DNA from 3 places in the Lysinibacillus sp. fkY74-1 genome. Region 2 is predicted to be linked to each of the others. Evidence: riboswitches for the same ligand, from Rfam matches in the RefSeq annotation. Region 2 holds a riboswitch; each other region holds the start of a gene.

Region 1 (7,599 bases), 1.5 Mb from region 2:
TTTTGATTTTTTGCTAGATAATGAAGGTCCATTGATGAACTTCCAACTTTCGCTACCTTTGTATAAATTCTTAGTAGGTCATCAAAGAAAACCTGCTTTACATAATCACATTGTAAATCAGCTACAATCGGTATACTCCTCACATTCTCATCAGCTACTGATGGCATTAAAATACCTATATGTCGAAAATAATCAATTCTCGCCTGTTCAAAATAAGTAAAGCTTACAGTATTGTTCATATGCCCATACATATCTGTTTCTGAGAATCGTACACGTGCCTCACTATAAAAGGAAAACCCCTTTTCCCACTCTTGTAAATTTCCAATATAGCTTGCTTTCATAATAACGCCATCCCCTATCATTTATTTACCATCCTTTTCAGTCAGTTTAGACTGTCAATCAGCAATGAATACTTATTCATTATATAAGAAAACACTATATTATCATAGGAAAAACCGAATTCCCCTTATTTTATTACTAAAATCCCTTTTTCTTTAAATAGTATGGTTTTTTCTTGAAACATGTTAACTATGTTTATATCACTATAAAAAAACTCCCTCACACTAAGTGTAAGGGAGTTCAGCTTGTCCGATATTAATCTACGTAGTGGTCAGAACCGAAGAAGTTACGGAACATTTGCACTGTAGTAGCACGGTTTAATGAAGCGATTGATGTTGTTAAAGGAATACCTTTTGGACATGCAGCAACACAGTTTTGAGAGTTACCACAGTTCGCTAGGCCACCATCGCCCATAATAGCATTTAAACGTTCGTCTTTAATCATTGCACCAGTTGGGTGAGTGTTGAAAAGACGTACTTGTGATAATGGAGCTGGCCCGATGAATGAAGCTTTTTCAGACACGTTTGGACATGCTTCCATACATACACCACAAGTCATACATTTAGATAATTCATAAGCCCATTGACGTTTACCTTCTGGCATACGAGGACCTTCACCTAAATCATACGTACCATCGATTGGTACCCATGCTTTCACTTTTTTAAGCGCGTTAAACATACGTTCACGGTCAACCTGTAAGTCACGAATAACAGGGAATGTTTTCATTGGCTCCAATTTAATAGGCTCAGTCAATTGGTCAACAAGTGTTGAACATGATTGACGTGGACGGCCATTAATAACCATTGAACATGCACCACAAACTTCTTCTAAACAGTTCATATCCCATGAAACTGGTGATGTATTTTCACCATTTTCAGTAACAGGATTTTTTTGAATTTCCATTAAAATAGAAATTACGTTCATACCATGACGGTAAGGCACTTGGAATTTTTGCCAGTAGCTATTGCCGCCCTGTGTATCTTGACGTAAGATTTCTACTTTAACCATTCTTCCAGTATTAGCTGCGATTTGCATAACTTTTAGTCTCCTTTCGCAGAGTAGTCGCGTTTACGTGGTGGGATTAAAGAAACGTCGACTTCTTGGTACGTGATGATTGGATTACCAGTAGTTGGGTCAAACTTCGCCATTGTTGTTTTCAAGAATTGCTCGTCATCACGATTAGGGAAATCAGGTTTATAGTGCGCACCACGAGATTCATTACGTAATAATGCGCCTTTTGTCATTACTTTCGCAAGCACTAACATATTTTTAAGCTGACGTGTAAAGTGTGCGCCTTGATTACTCCATTTTTGCGTATCGTTAATGTTGATGTTGTTCCAACGCTCAGTAAGGTCATCAAGTTTTTTCAATGTATCTTCAAGCTGATCATTGTAACGTACTACAGTCATTGTAGCAGTCATCATTTCACCAAGCTCTTTATGCAGTAAGTAAGCGTTTTCTGTGCCTTCCATTTTCATGATAGCATCCCATTTCGCTTGTTCTTCTGTTACGCGAGCATCGTAAATCTCTTGTGGAATATCTTCTGCATGCTTTTTAAGATGTTTTACATAATCTACTGCGTTTGGTCCTGCAACCATACCGCCATAGATAGCAGATAATAATGAGTTCGCACCAAGACGGTTGGCACCGTGTTGAGAGTAATCACACTCACCTGCTGCAAATAGACCAGGAATTTCAGTCATTTGGTTGTAGTCAACCCATAATCCACCCATTGAATAGTGAACTGCTGGGAAAATCTTCATAGGTAATTTACGTGGGTCATCTCCTACGAATTTTTCGTAGATTTCAATGATACCACCAAGTTTAACGTCTAACTCATGTGGATCTTTATGTGAAAGATCTAGGTATACCATGTTTTCGCCATTGATACCAAGTTTTTGGTTTACACAAACGTCGAAAATTTCACGTGTTGCAATATCACGTGGTACTAAGTTACCATAAGCTGGGTATTTCTCTTCTAAGAAGTACCAAGGTTTACCGTCTTTATAAGTCCAAATACGACCACCTTCACCACGAGCTGATTCTGACATTAGACGGTTTTTGTCATCTCCAGGAATCGCTGTTGGGTGAATTTGGATGAACTCACCATTCGCATATGAAGCACCTTGTTGGTAAACGATAGAAGCAGCAGAACCTGTGTTAATAACAGAGTTTGTTGTTTTACCGAAAATAATACCAGGGCCACCAGTCGCCATAATAACAGCGTCTGCACGGAATGATTTAATTTCTTCTGTACGCATATCTTGCGCTACGATACCACGGCACACGCCGTCTTCATCGATAATAACACCAAGGAATTCCCAGTGCTCATATTTATTTACTAAACCAGCTACTTCATGAGAACGAACTTGCTCATCAAGCGCATATAGTAATTGTTGACCAGTTGTTGCACCAGAGAAAGCTGTACGGTGCATTAAAGTACCACCAAAACGACGGAAATCTAATAATCCTTCTGGTGTACGGTTGAACATAACACCCATACGGTCCATTAAATGGATAATCCCAGGGGCTGCATCACACATACCCTTAACTGGTGGTTGGTTCGCTAAAAAGTCACCACCATATACTGTATCATCAAAGTGGATCCATGGAGAATCCCCTTCACCTTTAGTATTTACCGCACCATTAATTCCGCCCTGCGCACAAACAGAGTGTGAGCGTTTTACAGGAACTAATGAGAATAAATCAACTTCAGTACCAACTTCAGCTGCTTTAATCGTTGCCATCAGACCGGCAAGACCACCGCCGACAACAATTATTTTGCTTTTCGCCATGATTATTTCTCACTCCTCTTAAAAAATTGCATTGATTGCATTTGCTCTATCGTAGCTTTCTATGGAATTATACAAAAGCTAAAATAGCAGCAATACCAACTACACTTAGAATTACGAAAATGATGTTTGTTACGTAAGTAGCAATCTTTTGAGCCTGTGGAGATTGTGTAATACCCCAGCTTACTAGGAATGCCCATAAACCGTTAGATAAGTGGAAAGTTGCTGATAAAATACCAACAATGTAGAATCCAAGCATGAATGGATTAGCAACGATATTCGCCATCATGTCGTAATCAACGTGTGTGCCAAGTGCTTTTTGAATACGAGTTTGGAAAATATGCCATGCAATGAAAATCACTAGGAATACACCTGTGAAACGTTGTAATGAGAACATCCAGTTACGGTATGTGCTGAAACGTCCTGTGTTTGGTGTAGCAGTGAATGCAATGAACACTCCATAAAATGCATGGAACATCAATGGAATATAGATGACAATCCATTCAACTAGGATAAGGAATGGAATCTTCTCCATTACTGCGGTAGCATCGTTATAACTATCTGCCCCGCCTGTTGCTGTAAAGTTAATGAACAGGTGCATCGTTAAAAACAGACCTACTGGAATGATCCCAAGTAGAGAATGTAAGCGACGCCATAAAAACTCTCGATCTTTCGACAAGACTGTTACCCCCCTTAGTACTTAAAATAGCACAACAAAAGAAGTCATCATTTTGTAAATGATACTTCATTGACTGTGTATTTCATCATGGTACAATATTATGACATGTTTATTGTACTCTCAAGAGCTACGAGCGTCAAGGCAACTCGAAGTTTTTCATAGAGCTTATTAAAGAACTAATCTAGTGCATAATGCGTCGTTTTTTCTCGAAAAATCTACCATTACTTTATTAACGTTAAATTTTAAGAAAATTCTAAGAAAGAAGGATAACAATGTTAAACACTCCATCTCCTACAATCTCTTCCTTTGGTTATGAGATCATTCGCGATCATATTCTATCTTCTATACTCGGTAAACATGAGAATGATGTCCTTTATTGGGCAGGCAAAGAGCTTGCGCGTAAGTTTCCATGTAAAAGTCAAGACGAACTTATCGCATTTTTCGCAGATGCCTGTTGGGGTACATTAGAGCTCATGAAAGAATCGAAAGACGGACGCATTTTCCAGTTGACAAACGACCCTGAAATATTACAAATCAAACAACGTAGCTTTAGACTTGAGGCAGGATTTATAGCTGAACAAATTCAGCTAGCTAAAGGCTATTTAACAGAATGCTATGATGAAAAACGTGAAAAGCAACATTACGTTATGTTTACAGTCAAATGGGACGTAAAGGAACGGATCATGCATACGATCCCAACAGAGTAACAAAAAAGGATTGTCTCCCCAATCAATAAACGGGATGACAATCCTTCCTTTTATTTCGGACAATGACAGAAAATGCTGTTTCTTCTATTATTATATGTAAAGAGCCTGCTCTAAATTAAATTCATCATGTAATGCATTTGCCGCACGAATCATTTCATCCTGCGGAACTACAACAGACACTTTAATTTCCGAGGTGCTGACCATCTTCACAGGGATATTTTCACGACGTAACCGGTCGAACATACGGGCAGCGACACCTGGATTAGAAACCATACCAGAGCCAACAATAGAAACTTTTGCTAATCCAATTTCGAAATCAGCAAAGCTAAAGCCAAGCGATACTTTACTGTCCTCTAAAACACGTAATGCTTCCGCAAATTCTTCTTTCAAAATTGAAAAGGACACAGTTGGTTTTAATCCATCAATAATGGCTTGAACAATAATATCCACGTTGATGCGATTTTCAGCAAGAGTTGAAAATATATCCGCTAATGAAGCACCCGAATATGCATCATAGCCAATTGTTAAACGAATAACATCTGATTCAAAGGCAACACCACGAACTATTAAATTTTTCTCCATCTCTACTTCCTCCTTCAATAAAGTACCTACTGACTCCACTAAACTAGAGCGTATGATAACTGGTATTTGAAACTTTTTAGCTAACTCAACTGCACGTGGATGTATGACCTGTGATCCTAAATGAGCTATCTCTAACATTTCATCATAGGAAATTTCCTGTAGTTTTTGTGCCTGTACAACAAAGCGTGGATCTGCTGTATACACACCGTCAACATTCGTGTATATGTCTGTCCGCTCGGCATCTAATGCAACAGCAAGTGCGACGGCTGTCGTTTCGGTCCCACCTTTCCCAAGCGTTGTTATATTGTGGTCATTGTCAATGCCTTGATCTCCAGCAATAACGACGATTTGTCCTTGCATTAAATGTTCTTCGATACGACTAACATCGATATGATCTATCCGTGCATGACTATACATATGATCCGTGTAAATACCAGCCTGCCAGCCTGTTAATGACACCGCATTATAGCCAGCTTCTTGTAACGCAATGGCAAAGACTGAGCTTGATAGCTGAGAGCATGAAGACACAACTGCGTCTAATTCACGTTTTGACACATCATCTGTGAAATGAAGTACGCTCATTTTCACGTCTTGTATCGTTTGTCTCATTGCAGCTACTACTACTACCACATCGAAACCTCTATCTTTTTCAGCAATCGCTTTTCGTACAGCCTCTTGAATTTGTTCGGGTGATGCTAATGCAGCCCCTCCAAATTTCATCACTATTCTAGACATTTCTTTTGTTCTCCTTTCCAGTCTGGTAATTCACCTAATATAAGGTGTAAAACAGCCTCTAGAAAACTAAAAGGCAGCCTTCACAAAACGTGAAAGCTGCCTCTAACATGTACAATAAATGAAACTTGCGCATGTGTGATAGCTCTCCGAAACTTGTAGAATCGACAGTCTTACATTTCTTAAATGCAAAACCAGTACAACAGTGGAAACAACATTACTGTACTTCGGCAAGCTCCCCTTTCACGCAATGTCTTAGGATTTGTTCATCCTCTATTGCGCTACTTTTGAATCTTGCACCTCTATCATCACCTTAAAAGTGAATGTATTAAATTTATGTTCGCCCTCATTAAAACAAGTGGGCTGTTAACATTGGACAACAATGTTATTTATAACCTTAGCATATGTCTATTCCTTTGACAATGACTCCTGCTGAAAATAGGCATAAATATGACTTGCTAAATTAGCTGGCATCCCGGCTTCCTGTAAAGCCAGCTCACTAGCCTCACGTATTTTCTTAACGGACCCAAAGTGTTTAAGTAGCTGCTGTTTTCGTTTTGGACCGACACCCTCAATTTGATCCAGCACAGATTGGATAGCATGCTTTTCATGCTGTTGACGTAAAAAGGTAATCGCAAAACGGTGGACTTCATCTTGAATTCGTTGTAATAAATAAAAACCGTCACTTGTACGTTTTAAGGCAATGACCTCGGGCGGATCACCAAACAATAGTTGCGATGTATTATGCTTGTCATCCTTTGCTAAACCAGCAATAGGTATAACAAGTCCTAGCTCATCCTCTAATACTTCTCGTGCTACTTCCATTTGACCTTTACCACCATCTATTAGCACTAAATCTGGTAGTGGAAGACCTTCCTTCAAAACACGAATATAGCGCCGGCGAATGACCTCTTGCATAGCACCATAATCATCATGCTTAGCTGCTGTCCGAGTTTTATATTTGCGATATTCCTTTTTGGCAGGCTTGCCATCAATGAAAACAACCATTGCAGATACTGCGTCCGTTCCATGCATATGACTATTATCAAAAGCTTCAATTCGTAATGGTGTCGTTATACCCATTGCATCGCCTAGTGCCTCACATGCACCAATAGTACGTTCTTCCTGCCGTTCGATAAGCTGGAATTTAGCGGCAACTGCAATTTCAGCATTTTTCGTCGCTAAATCCACCAACTCCTTCTTTTGACCTCTTTTTGGTGTAAGAACTTTAATGCCTAATAATTCCGTTAAAATCGCACCATCAATTGCTTGTGGAATAAAGACTTCTTTTGGCTTAATATGTTCTGGTTTTTCATAAAACCGTCCTACAAAGGTTAGGAACTCTTCCTCTGGATCTTGATAGATGGGGAAAATAGAAACATCCCGTTCGATCAGCTTCCCTTGGCGAACGAAGAAAACCTGTACACACATCCATCCTTTTTCCACAGCATAGCCAAAGACATCGCGGTTGGTCGTATCACTTGATACTATTTTTTGCTTTTGCATAACCGTATCTATATGAGCAATTTGATCACGAAACTCCTTAGCTCGTTCAAACTCCAAGTTTTCAGCAGCCGCAAGCATTTTTACTTCAAGCTCCTTTTTGACTGCCTCAACTCCACCGTTAAGAAACTTCGTCATATCCTCAATCATTTCCTGATAAACGTGACCTTCAATTTCTTTCACACATGGTGCTATACATTGGCCCATATGATAATACAAACAAACTTTTGAAGGTAGTTGCACACATTTTCGTAGTGGATATAAG
Region 2 (7,599 bases):
GTCACTGATACAATTAGAATAGCTGAAATAATTGTTGCTGGAATAGAGTATTTTCTCATACCGAAATACAACGGAATTAATGCTATCCCTGAGGCAGCAATTGCATTCATGAATACAGATGGTATATGTTGCATGATTAAAGTATTAGATAATACATCAGGAATTAAATCAAATTTATCGCTTACGATGCAAAAGATGGTTGTAATCAAGACATTGGAAATGATGATTACACTAAAGGTAAAAATCATGACAATTGCAAGCTTAGCAGCGATTAATTTCTTTCGGCTTACAGGATACATGAAGGCCAATGTGATTGTTTTAAACTTATATTCTCCAATGATCAGCTTAGCTATTAAAGTAGCTGCAAAAATAATAAATACCGCTCTGACAAATGAATCAATGACACTTAAAGCCATTTCATAATTTTCAATACCAACTTCCTCTTCTATTTTAGAAATAAATAAAATCATAAACATAAAACCTAAAATAATAATGTTAGCAAACATAGCACTTTTAAAATAGGAGCTTAAATGATATTTTTTCATTTCTAAACGCATTAAATTAAGCATGAACAATCCCTCCATTTATTAGCTTAAGGAAGTAATCCTCTAATGTGCTTGTTTTCTTGCTAATCTCCTCTATCTCAATGTCATGTTCAATCAATGTTTTTGTTAGAACTTTTTGGGATACGGTCAAATCATAAATTCGTATAGAATTGTCATCCATCAGCTTGAAATTAGCCATTTTTAATTTACTTTCTAAAATAAAGGCAGCCTTCTTACCATCGTTTACAATCACTTCAATATAGTCGGCTTGATTACGATTTATCGTATCCATCGTTACTTCAGTAATGAGTCTACCTTCCTTGATGACACCAATTGTATCGGCCAACTGTTCAATTTCCCCTAATATATGACTAGAGATAATAATTGTAATGCCATACTCCATACAGAGCATTTTGAAAAGCTCTCTCAACTCTTTAATCCCAATAGGGTCTAGTCCATTAATTGGCTCATCTAAAATTAGGAGCTCTGGCTTTGTAATAATAGCACGGGCAATACCTAGTCTTTGTTTCATCCCTAGTGAAAAATCTTTTACCCTTTTTTCCTCTGTATTTGTTAATTTTACAAGGTTAAGTACATGAGCTATTTCCTGCTTATTGTAATACCCCATATATTCGCAATGCAGTTCTAAAGTTTCTCTAGCCGTTAATTTTTCATAGAAAATAGGATATTCAATAATCGTTCCCATTCTTTTTAATATCTCATACGATTGATCGGTCAACCTCTCACCAAATATTTCAACATCTCCGCTTGTTGGCTTCGTCAAATTTGTTAGCATCTTCATCACTGTCGTTTTACCCGCTCCATTAGGGCCTAAAAAACCATAAATCTCCCCCTTCTTCACGTTCATATTGACAGCAGAAACCACTTCTTTTCCTTCGTACACTTTCGTAAGCTGGTTTGTTTTCACAATGTATGTCATGTCAATCTCTCCCTCAAATGTGGCTATTGTCATTATAAAAAATGAAGCTCTCTAATTTATTACTTGATTCTTACAAATTTCTTAAGCGCATAATAAAAGCCTGTAAAGCACCATAAAAGCTCTACAAGCATGTGATTTCAATACGTCATTCGTTTTAAAGCAATGGTAAAAATGGTCTTTTTATAGGGAATACTTGATAACTGGATGGAACCATCCATCATTTCCACTAATCGCTTTGTAATCGTTAAACCGAGGCCACTCCCCTGAAAGGATTTATTGCGAGAGTCCTCTAGCGTGTACATTCTCTCAAATACATTATCAATATGGTATTCATCAATTCCTTTACCACAATCCCATACATCTATATAAATACTCGTGTCATCATTTCTTATAGTTAAGCCCATTACATTGCCATCCGCTCCATAGGCAAGAGCATTGGATAAAAGATTGTTGAGAACCCTATTTAATGCTTCTTCATTGCCAAGGGCATACATAGGCGTTTCAGGAATTGTAATATTGATATCTAATCCCATCGACGTCACCATATCGTAAAATGATAATATATTTTTTCGGCTAATTTCACAAACATTGATTTTAGTGATTGGATAATCTGTATCTCCAGCCTCTAATTTGGCAAGATCAAAAAATGTATGAATGATTTTTAATACTTCTAATGTTTTAGCATGCACGCCTGCTAATAGTCTTTGGCGTTCTTCCTCACTAGCTGAGCCTTGGAGCTGAAGCATTTCAATATAGCCTAGCACAACCGTTAAGGGCGTTTTTAAATCATGTGAAATGTTGGCCAACATTTTTTTCATGGAATCTTCCATTTTCCGATGGGTCGCCTGAACTTTTTGGTGATAGTCCAGCCAAGCATTTATTGAAATAAGTAGCTGTTGAACTTGTGTATTGCTCGTAGTTACCAAAATTTTTTCGTTACTTTGTTCTTGAACGATGATTTGAAGTTTTTCATACATATATTGGACCGTCTGATTTTGTTCTTTTTTTGTTTTCCATTGAAAAATAACAATTCCTATAAGCACCAAAATGATAATGAATAGAATGATGATCATATCTGCTATCCTTCAAATTTGTAGCCAATTCCCCACAGTGTTTTAATGTACTGGGGGTTGGATGGATCATCTTCAATTTTTTCGCGTAGCCTTCGAATATGTACATTAATAATATTTTCATCACCATAATATGCATCTTTCCATATTAGCTGATAAATTTGCTCCTTCGTAAAAACTCGGTTTCGGTTTGTTACAAATAGCTTTAAGATGGCAAATTCCTTTGATGTTAGCTTTACTTCCAGTCCATTTTTATTTATAGAAAAATTAACAATATCTATCTTTAAATGGCCTATGACTACTACATCTTGTTTGTGATCTGTTTGGCCAGCGTATTTTGTTGCTCGTCTAATAACGGCCTTTACGCGAGCAGAGAATTCCAGCATAGAAAATGGCTTAGCAATATAATCATCTGCCCCTAATCCCAACCCAAGCGCTTTATCTACATCACTATCCTTTGCAGACATAATGATGATTGGAAGTGCTGCCTGTTCTCGAATTACTTTTAAAACCTCTAATCCATTAAGCTTAGGAATCATAATATCTAGTATAACTAAATCAAAAGTTTGATTTAAACAATATTGTAATGCCTCTTCTCCATTATTTGCAGTGGTGACATCGAAGCCTTCCAATAATAAAAAATTCGCTACCATATCGCGAATAGCCTCATCATCTTCCACTAGTAAAATATGTTTTTGCATTTCCATGCACCTCTCCCTACCAGAAAGTCAAAAATCACACTTCCATATCTATAGTATATTACCATATATATGATATTGGTTTAGTAATAATTTTAAAGGTCTATATATAAAAAAGCTGTCCCATCAACCATCATACAACGGTTTATAGAACAGCTTTTCGTTTAATTTTCTACTTTTAAATCACAATCTTTAAGAGGAAGCATTTTTGTTTTATGTTTAATTTTGTACCCCAGCCATAGCAATAGGAACAGGGGAATACCGATATAAGAAACAAGGATACCATACCAATCGATTGTATCACCGATAAACGCTGTGTAATTCTGTCCAATTACAACAATCATACAAATCGTAAAGGCGAATAGTGGACCGAATGGGTATAGCTTTGCTTTATACGGTAATAGCTTTGGATCTAAGCCCTGAGCTTCGAAGGCACGACGGAAACGATAATGACTAAATGCAATACCTAGCCAAGCAATAAAACCTGACATCCCAGAGGCATTTAAAAGCCAAATATAAACGACCCCATCACCAAAGAATGACGCTAAAAACGCTACACAGCCTACAGCTAATGTTGCGATTAGTGCATAAATTGGAATGCCTCGACGACTTAACTTTGCAAAGAATTTAGGAGCATGACCATCCACTGCTAATTGCCATAGCATACGTGAAGATGCATACAATCCAGAATTACCTGCTGATAGCATAGCCGTTAAAATAATGGCATTCATTAAGGAAGCAGCAAAAGCAATACCTAAGCGATCAAAAACGAGTGTAAATGGGGATACAGCGATATCTTCCGATAATAAGCGCTCATCTGTAAATGGAATCAACATCCCGATAGCAGCAATGGCTAAAATATAAAATAAAATAATTCGCCAAAACACAGATTTTACTGCCTTCGGTATATTTTTTCCTGGATCATCTGTTTCACCTGCAGTAATCCCAAGTAGCTCTGTTCCTTGGAATGAAAATCCTGCCGCAAGGAAAATACCAAATGTTGCAAGGAAGCCTCCATGGAATGGCCCATCACTAATAAAGAAATTTGTAAAACCTACAGGTGCTTGTCCACCCAAAATACCAAAAATCATTAATAAGCTAATAATAATAAATACAATGACCGTAGCCACTTTAATCATCGCAAACCAATATTCACTTTCCCCATAGCTCTTTACAGACAATAAATTAAATGTCAGTACAATCACAATAAATAATACTGTCCAAAGTGCTGATGAGCTATTTGGGAACCAATATTTCATAATTAATGATACTGCCGCAATCTCTGCCGCAATCGTAATTGCCCAGTTATACCAGTAGTTCCAGCCCAGTGCAAAACCTAAAGCGGGATCTACAAATTTTGTCGCATACGTACTAAAAGATCCTGAGGACGGCATATAGGCAGCCATTTCACCTAAACTTGTCATTAAAAAATATACCATAATACCGATTAAGGCATAGGCAAGCAATGCGCCTCCCGGACCGGCTTGTGCAATAGCACCACCACTAGCCAAAAATAGCCCCGTACCAATTGTACCGCCTAAAGAAATCATTGTGATATGACGGCTTTTTAATTCTTTTTTCAGCTTCGGTGCTTTATGGCCGAGCTGATTGATTTTTATTTCACTCACGATATAGCTTCCTTCCTATTTATGAGGCAAAAAAATGCCATCACATGAACAATGTGATGGCTAAGTTAATCCTCAGTTTTTCCTAAATGATAGCTCAACACGTTGTACAAACGTGACAGTTCTGTTCCTTTCGGAGACAGCCCCAGCATGAGGTTTTCAAGTCCCCTCACACTTCGGCAATATTTCCTTTCAGCTAATCTCTTCAATGCTTGTCATTTCAATTAGCTTACTTATAAATATCGCGACCTCTACCTCAATACAAACATGAGGCATATAATTATTAAATTTATGATGTTTACTATATTAACATAAGACCTAAGACATTTCAATATAACTATAAAAGTTCTGTATTTTGTGAATTTTCCACTATTTTTAATAGTGTGATAAAGTGTTATAGTAGTTCAATTAGAATGGTTATAACAGGGGGAATTATTTTGACTTTAAATGATCATTCCTCCAGCTTCCCAAGTAGAAAAATTAGCTGGAAGGGAACAACTTTATTATTAGTTTTTGGCGTAATATTTATAGCATCTACATTACGCATGCCACTAACTGTTGTGGGTCCAATTGTATCCTTTATACGCGACGACCTTGGTATTTCCAATGTTCTAGCTGGGTTTCTTACAACTATACCATTGCTTGCTTTTGCCATCATATCACCGTTCGCACCAGTTGTAGCACGAAAACTTGGGCTTGAGCTAACCTTATTTTTATCCACTATTTTATTGGCCTTAGGTATTGTACTACGCTCCCTCGGTACAACAGGGTTACTTGTATTTGGTACAGTGCTCATTGGCGTAGCAATATCATTTGGAAATGTGTTGATTCCAGGATTATTAAAATTAAAATTTCCTTATCATGTAGGATTATTGATGGCATTTTTCACTATGTCGATGAACTTAACAGCGGGGCTTGGAGCTGGTATTAGTTATCCAATAGCTAATTCTTCACTAGGTTGGCAAGGGGCATTGGCTGTGGCGCTTATATTAGTCGTATTAACCATTTTAATCTGGATACCTCAATTGAAATTAAATAAGCCAAAACCAGCTACTACCTCCAAAAAAACAGGTAAACCTCTTTGGAAATCACCTGTTACATGGGCAGTAACAGGTGCAATGGGGTTACAATCTTTATTATTTTATACAACAGCAGCTTGGATTCCTGAAATTTATATTGCGCAGGGATTGGCTCCTGATAAAGCTGGTTGGATGTTTTCTATTATGCAATTTTCACAAGTTCCCATGGCATTGGTTGTCCCTATTATTGCCGGTAAAATGACTTCACAGAGACCACTTGTCCTCATGTTTACATCGTTCTATTTAGTAGGATTTGTCGGCGTTGTGATGGAGTGGACAACTATGGGGATATTATGGATGATTCTTCTAGGTTTAGCAGGTGGGGCTTCATTCGCATTAGCAATGATGTTCTTCACACTCCGTACGCGTACAGCATTTGAAGCCGCTGATCTATCAGGATTTGCACAATCATTAGGCTATTTATTCGCTGCCATTGGTCCAATTCTTTTCGGATACCTCCATGATCTGTTTGGTGGTTGGAATATTGCAGGTTGGCTCTTTGTTGTTGTAGCTATGACACTCTTCTTATGCTCCATGCGAGCATCTAAAGATGAATATGTCCATTAGATTTAAGCAGATGGGGAAGCTAAACCATCTGCTTTTTGTCTATATCAATTCCTTTTTTCTAATGTTTTAGTAAGGCTAGTAGTTCCGAAAGTTCCTCTGTTGCGCTCTTGATATATGCCTTAATAGTAGTAAAAACAGGGATCGCCTCTTGAAGGAGTAAAAAACTAAAATAATAATAGCCTAAAAAAGCTTCTGGCTCATAACCTCTAGGCGGATCTCCCTCCCACTCCAGCTCATCATCATCTTCATTTTCTATCCATAAATATTTCGTATCCAATAGCTCCTGCATCGTTGAAACGTTATGTGTTGAATCTTGATAATCCTCAGTTATTGCATGAGCCACAGCTAAATAAAGCTTTATTTCTGCTAAGGAGACTTCCTCTACATTTTTACTTGAGAGCTTTTTTAAAAGAATAAGTAAAACCCATGGCGTCACCTGCCAAAGTGTTCCTTGATGTTCGATTAATTCTGTCAGCTCTTGATATTGTTCTTGTTCAATTAAACGAGGAATGTCTGTTCCTCTGCCATAAGGTGTCGTCAATTGTTGCCAAGGGATATTCGAAATATTTTGGTTCAACATCTTGAATTGCCCCTCCCCCAAAACGGTACTTAGAAGCTGTTGGTTTTAAAACAACTCCTTTCAAGTTAATAACATGGTTTTTGATAAAAATAATTGGGCGTATGATAAGTATTTATATAAGGTTTATGGAATATATGAGTGGTCGCAGGGGAAAGTGGTGGGATTAACCATGTCCAGTTACCCGTAATTTCTCGCCCTGCCGATTTCTCAGCTTCCTCAAATAATTTAAACTGCTGAGCAGCAGTATGATGATCTACAATGCTCACACCGTCCTCTTTAAAAGAATGAAGAACAGCAATATTGAGCTCCACTAATGCACGATCACGCCATAGAGAGGCTTGTTTAGTAGTATCCAAATTAAATATGTCCGCAATAGCTGGCAGCATATTATAGCGGTCATGATCGGCTAAATTGCGTGCACCAATTTCAGTTCCCATATACCAGCCATTAAATGGAGCCGCTTGAAAATCAATGCCAGCCATTTGAAAACGCATA
Region 3 (7,599 bases), 2.0 Mb from region 2:
AAAAAAACAAACCTTTTTCAAAAAAATATTTGGTGGTAAAACAGAGCCTACTGTGAAACAAACCCTAACAGAATTTGAGCGTATTAGTATTCAGGTGGAACGTATCGGGGTGCAATTGGAACGTGCTCAGCTCCAACTAATTCGGGATGTAGAGAATTTAGAAGCACTTTATACACATAATCGAGGATTTTTCGAGGAACTAGCTACTGCGATTGCAGCTGGTCAAATGAAAAAGCAGCAGGCCATTGAGGTGGAGCTTCCTACAAAAATAACAAGTGTCCAAGCAAATAAACAGCCTCTTGCCATTCAACAACTAAATGATTTCGCTGCACAAATTGAGAGGCTGGATCAACGTATTTATGATTTACAGGTTTCTCAACAAGTAGCCCTACAAACGGCACCACAAATTCGTATGATACAGCAAGCGAATCAAACATTAGCTGAAAAAATTGAGTTTTCCATTGTCACATTAATTCCTTTATGGAAAAATCAACTAGCAATGATGCTATCCATGCATATGGATCATCATTATGCACAGCTTGAGGAACGATTATTACAGACACAGGATCGTTTTGCAAGACCTTCATTCGAACAGCAAGTATCGAAATTTAAGGAAACGCAATATGAGCTACAAACAGCTATAAAAGATGTGTTCGCCTTACATACGGCGACGGAACAGGAAAAGCAACAGTTGCAAAATACGACGGATATAAGAGGCTATCAGAGGGATTCATGAAAAAAAGGGTGGCTCAGTAAATGATCTGAACCACCCTATCTTCTTTTTATGCAAAATAATCTTTATAGTAGCCACCGACGTTGCCAGTGTTATCAATGATAAAAATGAACTCTTCTGTTTCATTTTTTACTTCATATTCTTTTCCTACTGTTAAAACATTTGATACTAGGTATTTTGATGCATTGGTATGTTTGCAAGTCACTGTTCGTAATGTTGGCGCATCTTTCCATTTTAAATGTAACATATTCTCTCTACCTCTCTTTACTAGCATAAAGCTAATGTCTAATGCCTATTTTATAATATTTTTAGGCTTTTGTGGAGAAAAAAGAAATACAATACCTAATCTATCCAAAAATAATTTTACATTTGAGGTGTTATGATGAGCTTTGGCGGTGTACCACAATGGTTTTTTATTATTGCAATAGCATTCGTAATCTGCTTTGTCCTTTATGCAGAATGGAATTCCAGAAAGTAAGTGAGTCTCTATTATAGGACTCACTTTTTTTGATGAGGTCCTACTGCTTTAATGTTCGTTTTAAAAACTCTTTCGTCCGATCATGCTGAGGGTTTATTAATACCTGTGATGGTGGGCCCTCTTCGACAATTACACCTTTATCCATAAAGACTACGCGATCTGCTACCTCTTTGGCAAACTCCATCTCATGCGTTACAATCAGCATCGTATTGCCTGCATCAGCTAATTGACGCATCACTTTTAATACCTCCCCTACCATCTCAGGGTCTAGTGCTGATGTAGGTTCGTCAAAAAGCATCACTTCAGGATTCATGGATAATGCTCTGGCAATGGCTACGCGTTGCTTTTGCCCCCCTGAAAGCTGTCGAGGCTTTGCGTTTACATATTGTTCCATACCAACAATGTTCAAATATTTAAGCGCTGTTTCCTCTGCTTCCTTCTTCGAGCGTTTTAAAACTTTTATTTGCCCCACCGTACAATTATTTAAAACATTGTGGTTGTTAAATAAATTGAATTGCTGGAATACCATCCCTAAATGTGTTCGATATTCTTGGATATTGTGTTTTTCATCTAGGATGTCTTCCCCTTGATAAATAATTTGCCCACCACTTGGTGTTTCTAATAAATTAATGCAACGAAGTAAAGTGGATTTGCCTGAACCAGAGGAGCCTATTAAGCAAACAACTTCTCCTTTTTCCACTTGAAAATTAACATCTTTTAACACTTGGTTACGTCCAAATGATTTACTTAAATGTTCAATTTTAATGACTGCCATTTGTGCGTCCCCCTATATTGCTTCTTTTTGTTCTTTTTGATAGGCATCTGGTCCATCTAAACGTTTTTCAACATAGAGAAGGATTCGTGATGCAGTGAATGTCATTATGAAATAAAGAATACAAGCTACAAAGAACGATTCAAAATAACGGAAGTTGTTACCGGAGATTGATTTTGTTTGGAAGAATAATTCTGTTACTCCAATAACGTTTAGTACAGCTGTATCTTTAATATTCATAATTAATTGGTTGCCTGTCGCAGGCAGTACGTTTCGTGCTACTTGTGGTAGGACTACGTGAAGCATGATTTGGAAGTGATTCATACCGATAGCTGATGCTGCCTCATATTGACCATTATCAATCGATACGATACCACCTCGGACAATTTCTGCCATATAGGCACCTGTATTAAGTGAAACGACTAAAATCCCCGCTGTAATAAAGTGCATGTCTATGCCAAATGCGATATCTAATCCATAGTAGACAACCATAGCCTGTACAATCATTGGTGTACCACGGAAAAATTCAACATAGCATGTGAGTATAAAATTAATAAGCTTTAAGCTATAAAATTTCACACCTTTTTTACGAACTGGAATCGTATGCATAATTCCGATGAAAAATCCGATAAATGCACCAATAATTGTACTTATAGTCGAAATCAGTAACGTATAATACGCACCTCGTAAAAACATTTGCCAGTTGTTTTCAATAATTGAAAGTATCCATTCAAGACTCATGATGTTCCTCCTTACAATGTCATGTTGCTTGCTATCTTTTTCGTGCCCTAGCTTTTTCTACTAGTCTATGATTTATTTCGCTAGGACATTATCATTATGTAGAGAGGTTCTCATTTTAATAATGATGAAATGATAGTGCACGGACTAGCAACTAGTCCGTGCCATTTTTTTATTGTGCTGCTGGTTGCTGAGAAATAGCTTCTTCCATTATCGCTTGACGATCATCTTCAGAAATACCTTTTAGGATTTCATTGATTTTTTCTAGATTAGCATCATCTTTACGTAAGCCTACAGCAATCGAAGTATTTGAAAGATCTGTATCAAAGCCTTCTTCAAATGCTACGTATGTGAATTTATCGTTGGCAGCTGCCGCAGAAATTCCTTCAGGACGTTCGGCTACATATCCATCAATTTTGCCTGCCTCTAAAGCTACACGCATCGCTGGGAAGCTTTCCATTGCTGTTTGTTTATTGACACCTTTAATTTGATCAATCACATTGTAGTTGGAAGTATTCAGTTGTGATGTAATTTTTGCGCCAGAGAAATCTTGGATTGATTTGACACCTTCATATTTACTACCTTTTTTAATAACCATTACAAAATCAGAAGTATAGTAGTTTTCAGTAAAATCAATTGTTTTCTTACGTTCTTCTGTTGGCGACATTCCCGCGATGATTGCATCAATTTTATTAGATTGTAGCGCTGGTACTAAGCCGTCCCATTCCAATTTGACGATCACTAATTCTTTGCCTAAACCTTCAGCGATTTTTTTCGCCATTTGTACATCATAGCCACCTGCATACTCTGCGTTATCTGCAATTTTTACTGCTCCATTTGCATCGTTTTGCTGTGTCCAGTTGAATGGTGGGTAGCCCGCCTCCATTCCAATTCGGAATTCACCGCCGCCTTCTTCTTTATCTGCGCCAGCATCACCTGAACTACTTTCTTTTTTGTCACTAGTGCCACATGCAGCTAGCACAATTGCCGTCATGATAGAGATCATTACTAACAACCATTTTCTTTTCATGAAAAACTCCCCTTTTCTGTAAAAAAATAAGACAACTGTACGAAAAAAGACCTAAGTCTTGTGAACTTAGGTCTTACCTTTTATGACAGTTGCCCAAATCCTCACTAGTATTCCATGTTTCCGAGATAGCACAACCTAGTAAACCTGGAAATGAATTTACTAGGACAGTCCTGCACTTATTCACTGCAGACCCAGCATAAAAGTACGAGCTCCTTTTATACTTCGGCGATATTTCCTTCTTCATTGCGTCTTTGTTTGCTTGTACTCAACAATGAACTAATAAATACCGCGCCTCTACCTCACTGATGTTTGTTAGTGAGGTTTGTTTATTTAATTGATATTTAGATACTACTATAAAACTAGTATGTACGTCAAGAGAGTTTTATCATTTTTCTGACTAATGACAATATTAGGGTATTATGCTTGCCCTATCCATTATTAATCTACGTATTTTTATCCATATATCTGCTGGAAAACAACATATTTTTACTACCTATTCTTTTTATACTAAGTAAATAGTTTTGGATTATCAAAATTACTAATGACTTTAGTGATACAGAAGCCAAGAAAAAACCCTGCAAAGTTTGCAGGGTTTAAAGGAATTATGAATTTAATAATAAATCTTCAGGATTTTCGATTAACTCTTTAACTGTTTTTAAGAATCCTACAGAATCTTTTCCATCGATGATACGGTGATCGTAAGAAAGTGCTACATACATCATTGGACGGATTTGAACTTCACCATTTACTGCAACCGGACGGTTTACAATGGAGTGCATACCTAAAATACCAGCTTGCGTACCGTTCATAATTGGTGTTGACATTAATGAACCGAATACACCACCATTTGTGATTGTGAATGATCCACCAGCCATGTCATTTAAGCCTAATTTTTTATCACGAGCTTTTGTCGCTAAGTTAGCGATATCTTTTTCGATTTCTGCAAAGTTTTTGCTATTCGCATCGCGTACAACTGGTACTACTAAACCTTCTTCAGTTGATACTGCAATACCGATATCAAAGAAGTTATTTAAATGAATTTCATCGCCAGAGATTTGAGCGTTTACGTATGGGTATTTTTTCAGTGCTGCAACAACAGCTTTAGTGAAGAATGACATGAAACCAAGTTTGATGTCGTTTGCTTTCACAAACTCTTCTTGTTTACGTTTACGAAGTGCCATGATGTTTGTCATGTCAATTTCGTTGAATGTTGTTAACATTGCTGTTGATTGTTTAACTTCTAATAAACGTTTTGCAATTGTTTGACGACGACGGCTCATTTTTTCAATCGTTACACGGTCAGAATTAGCTGCTGGTGTGAATACAACTGGGCCACCTGTAGTTGCTACTGGTGTAGGTGCTGCTACTACTGGTGCTGTACCATGTGCCGCTACATCTTGTACACGTACACGGCCTTGTGGATCTACTGGTGATACCGCTGCAAGGTCAATACCTTTTTCACGTGCAAGTCGACGTGCCGCTGGAGATGCAATGACACGCTCACCAGAAGTTTCTTCTACTACAGGTGCTGCTGCTACTGGTGCTGCAGGTGCTGCTTGTGGCGCTGCTGGAGCTGGAGCTGCTTCAGCTGGTGCTGCCGCTACTGGTGCAGCTGCTGCGCCTTCGCCTGCTTCTACAATTGCGATAACTTGACCAACTAGTACAGTATCGCCTTCTTCAGCTAAAATTTGTGTTAATACACCTGCTTCTTCAGAAATGATTTCAGCGTTTACTTTATCTGTTTCAAGTTCAACGATGAATTCACCTTTTTCAACGCGATCGCCCACTTTTTTTACCCACTGTGCGATACTACCTTCTGTAATCGATTCTGCTAATTCAGGGACTTTAATTTCAGCCACTTTCATTTCCTCCTTTGATTAACGTGCATGATGCACATAAAAGGGCTACTGCTTATGGGCAAGTAGCCCAGCTATCAATATTTATATGTGATTATTTAACCTTTACTGGCTCAGCAACTGCTTCTTCAATAAGTGATGATTGAGCTGCTTTATGAGAATCTGCATCTCCTTCAGAAGTTGAGCTCATTGCAGGACGACCTACATAGCGAAGCTTTTTACCTTCTGCAAGTTCATATAATGTTTCTAGAGCATAATTCCATGAGCCTTGGTTTTTAGGTTCTTCTTGTACCCATACGATTTCTTTAGCATTAGGATACTTAGCAATAATACCAGCAACTTGCTCTTTTGGGAATGGGTAAAGTTGTTCTACACGAACAATGTGTAAGTGATCGAAACCTTCTCCATCTTTCACGCGATCTGCTAAGTCGATCATCACTTTACCAGTACCTAATACGATACGCTCTACAGCATCCGTTTTTGTACCTAAGCCAGGTTGTTCAATCACTTCTTGGAATGAACCATCTGCTAATTGCTCAGCATTAGCTGCTGCTAATGGATGACGCAATAATGATTTTGGTGATACAACCACAAGTGGACGAACACCTTCAGTACCTAATAACGCTGCTTGGCGGCGTAATAAGTGGTAGTAGTTACCTGCATTTGAACAGTTTGCTACAAACCAGTTATTTTCTGCTGACATTTGTAAATAACGTTCCATACGGCTTGAAGAGTGCTCTGGACCTTGGCCTTCATAACCATGTGGTAATAGAATCACCATGCCAGATTTTTGACCCCATTTAGAGCGTGCCCCTGAAATGAAGTTATCAAACATTACTTGTGCCATATTCGCAAAGTCACCAAATTGTGCTTCCCAAACTGTTAATACATGGCCATTTTCTAGATTGTAACCATACTCAAAGCCAACTACCCCTGCTTCAGTCAGTGGTGAGTTGTGTACTGTAAAGGATGCACTTGCACCAGAAATATGATGAAGTGGTGTAAAGACATTACCATTGTTTTTATCGTGAAGCACTAAGTGACGTTGTGAGAAAGTACCACGTTGAGCATCTTGACCTGTGAAACGTACTGGTGTGCCATCTTGGATAATTGTTGCATATGCTAAAGTTTCCGCATGACCCCAATCGATTTTTGCAGATGCAAATGCATCACGACGTTTTTCTAAAATTTTTCCAAGCTTTTTCTGTGGCTCGAAGTTTTCTTCAAACACTAGAAGCTCTTCGTTGATTTTACCTAAACGTTCTGCACCAACTGCTGTATCAATTTGTGGGAACTCTACTTTTAATTCTTCTGGCATTTCTAATTGATGATGCTCATCTTTTGAAGCCATTTCTTTTACATGATCGTAAGCAGCTTGCATTTCTGCATAGATAGCTGTATCTAATGCTGCTACATCTTCAGTTGATACAAGACCTTCTGCTACTAATGCTGCACCATATAACGCACGAACAGTTTCGTGCTTAGAAACTAATTTATATGTTTCTGGGTTTGTAACCGTTGGATCATCTGTTTCGTTATGACCGTGACGGCGGTAACCAACTAAATCAACAACAATATCTTTACCAAATTTTTGACGATAGTTAGCTGCAAAGCGACCTACTTGAGCCACTGCTTCTGGACTATCTGCATTCACATGAACTACTGGTACTTCATACCCTTTTGCTGGGTCAGATGAGTAAACAGAAGAACGAGAATCATATTGTTCCGTAGTGAAACCAATCATATTGTTCGCGATAATATGAATAGTACCACCAGTTGTAAATCCTTCAGTTTTAGCGAAGTTTAATACTTCAGTTACGATACCTTGACCTGGGAATGCTGCATCACCGTGTACTAGGATTCCTAAGCCTTTTGTACGATCATGAACCGCTTGACCTGGCTTTGAAGTGTCATCTTGTGTTGCACGAGTAGCACCTAGAACTACTGGGTTGCCCACTTCTAAGTGAGATGGGTTGTAGGCAAGTTTCACAT

What was found. Region 2 has a riboswitch for lysine ahead of ACE1MS_RS01190 (amino acid permease). Riboswitches for the same ligand answer to the same signal wherever they lie in the genome.
Region 1: linked by a shared signal. The riboswitch ahead of ACE1MS_RS16425 (aspartate kinase) and the one ahead of ACE1MS_RS01190 (amino acid permease) in region 2 are both predicted to bind lysine.
Region 3: linked by a shared signal. The riboswitch ahead of ACE1MS_RS10775 (transporter substrate-binding domain-containing protein) and the one ahead of ACE1MS_RS01190 (amino acid permease) in region 2 are both predicted to bind lysine.

What each region holds. Positions count from the first base shown of each region.
Region 1 is NZ_CP170173.1:3,334,727-3,342,325, forward strand. It holds gene ACE1MS_RS16400 (acyl-CoA thioesterase) at 1-341, opposite strand, end outside; gene sdhB (succinate dehydrogenase iron-sulfur subunit) at 595-1,374, opposite strand; gene sdhA (succinate dehydrogenase flavoprotein subunit) at 1,380-3,134, opposite strand; gene ACE1MS_RS16415 (succinate dehydrogenase cytochrome b558 subunit) at 3,202-3,810, opposite strand; gene ACE1MS_RS16420 (YslB family protein) at 4,083-4,517, shown strand; gene ACE1MS_RS16425 (aspartate kinase) at 4,608-5,834, opposite strand; lysine riboswitch at 5,966-6,144, opposite strand; gene uvrC (excinuclease ABC subunit UvrC) at 6,240-7,599, opposite strand, start outside.
Region 2 is NZ_CP170173.1:236,685-244,283, reverse strand. It holds gene ACE1MS_RS01210 (ABC transporter permease) at 1-569, opposite strand, end outside; gene ACE1MS_RS01205 (ABC transporter ATP-binding protein) at 562-1,485, opposite strand; gene ACE1MS_RS01200 (sensor histidine kinase) at 1,623-2,558, opposite strand; gene ACE1MS_RS01195 (response regulator transcription factor) at 2,564-3,256, opposite strand; gene ACE1MS_RS01190 (amino acid permease) at 3,418-4,881, opposite strand; lysine riboswitch at 4,964-5,140, opposite strand; gene ACE1MS_RS01185 (CynX/NimT family MFS transporter) at 5,292-6,524, shown strand; gene ACE1MS_RS01180 (hypothetical protein) at 6,583-7,104, opposite strand; gene ACE1MS_RS01175 (nitric oxide synthase oxygenase) at 7,170-7,599, opposite strand, start outside.
Region 3 is NZ_CP170173.1:2,213,968-2,221,566, reverse strand. It holds gene ACE1MS_RS10795 (toxic anion resistance protein) at 1-736, shown strand, start outside; gene ACE1MS_RS10790 (DUF6501 family protein) at 783-980, opposite strand; gene ACE1MS_RS10785 (amino acid ABC transporter ATP-binding protein) at 1,252-1,986, opposite strand; gene ACE1MS_RS10780 (amino acid ABC transporter permease) at 1,999-2,724, opposite strand; gene ACE1MS_RS10775 (transporter substrate-binding domain-containing protein) at 2,894-3,751, opposite strand; lysine riboswitch at 3,870-4,056, opposite strand; gene odhB (2-oxoglutarate dehydrogenase complex dihydrolipoyllysine-residue succinyltransferase) at 4,354-5,610, opposite strand; gene ACE1MS_RS10765 (2-oxoglutarate dehydrogenase E1 component) at 5,702-7,599, opposite strand, start outside.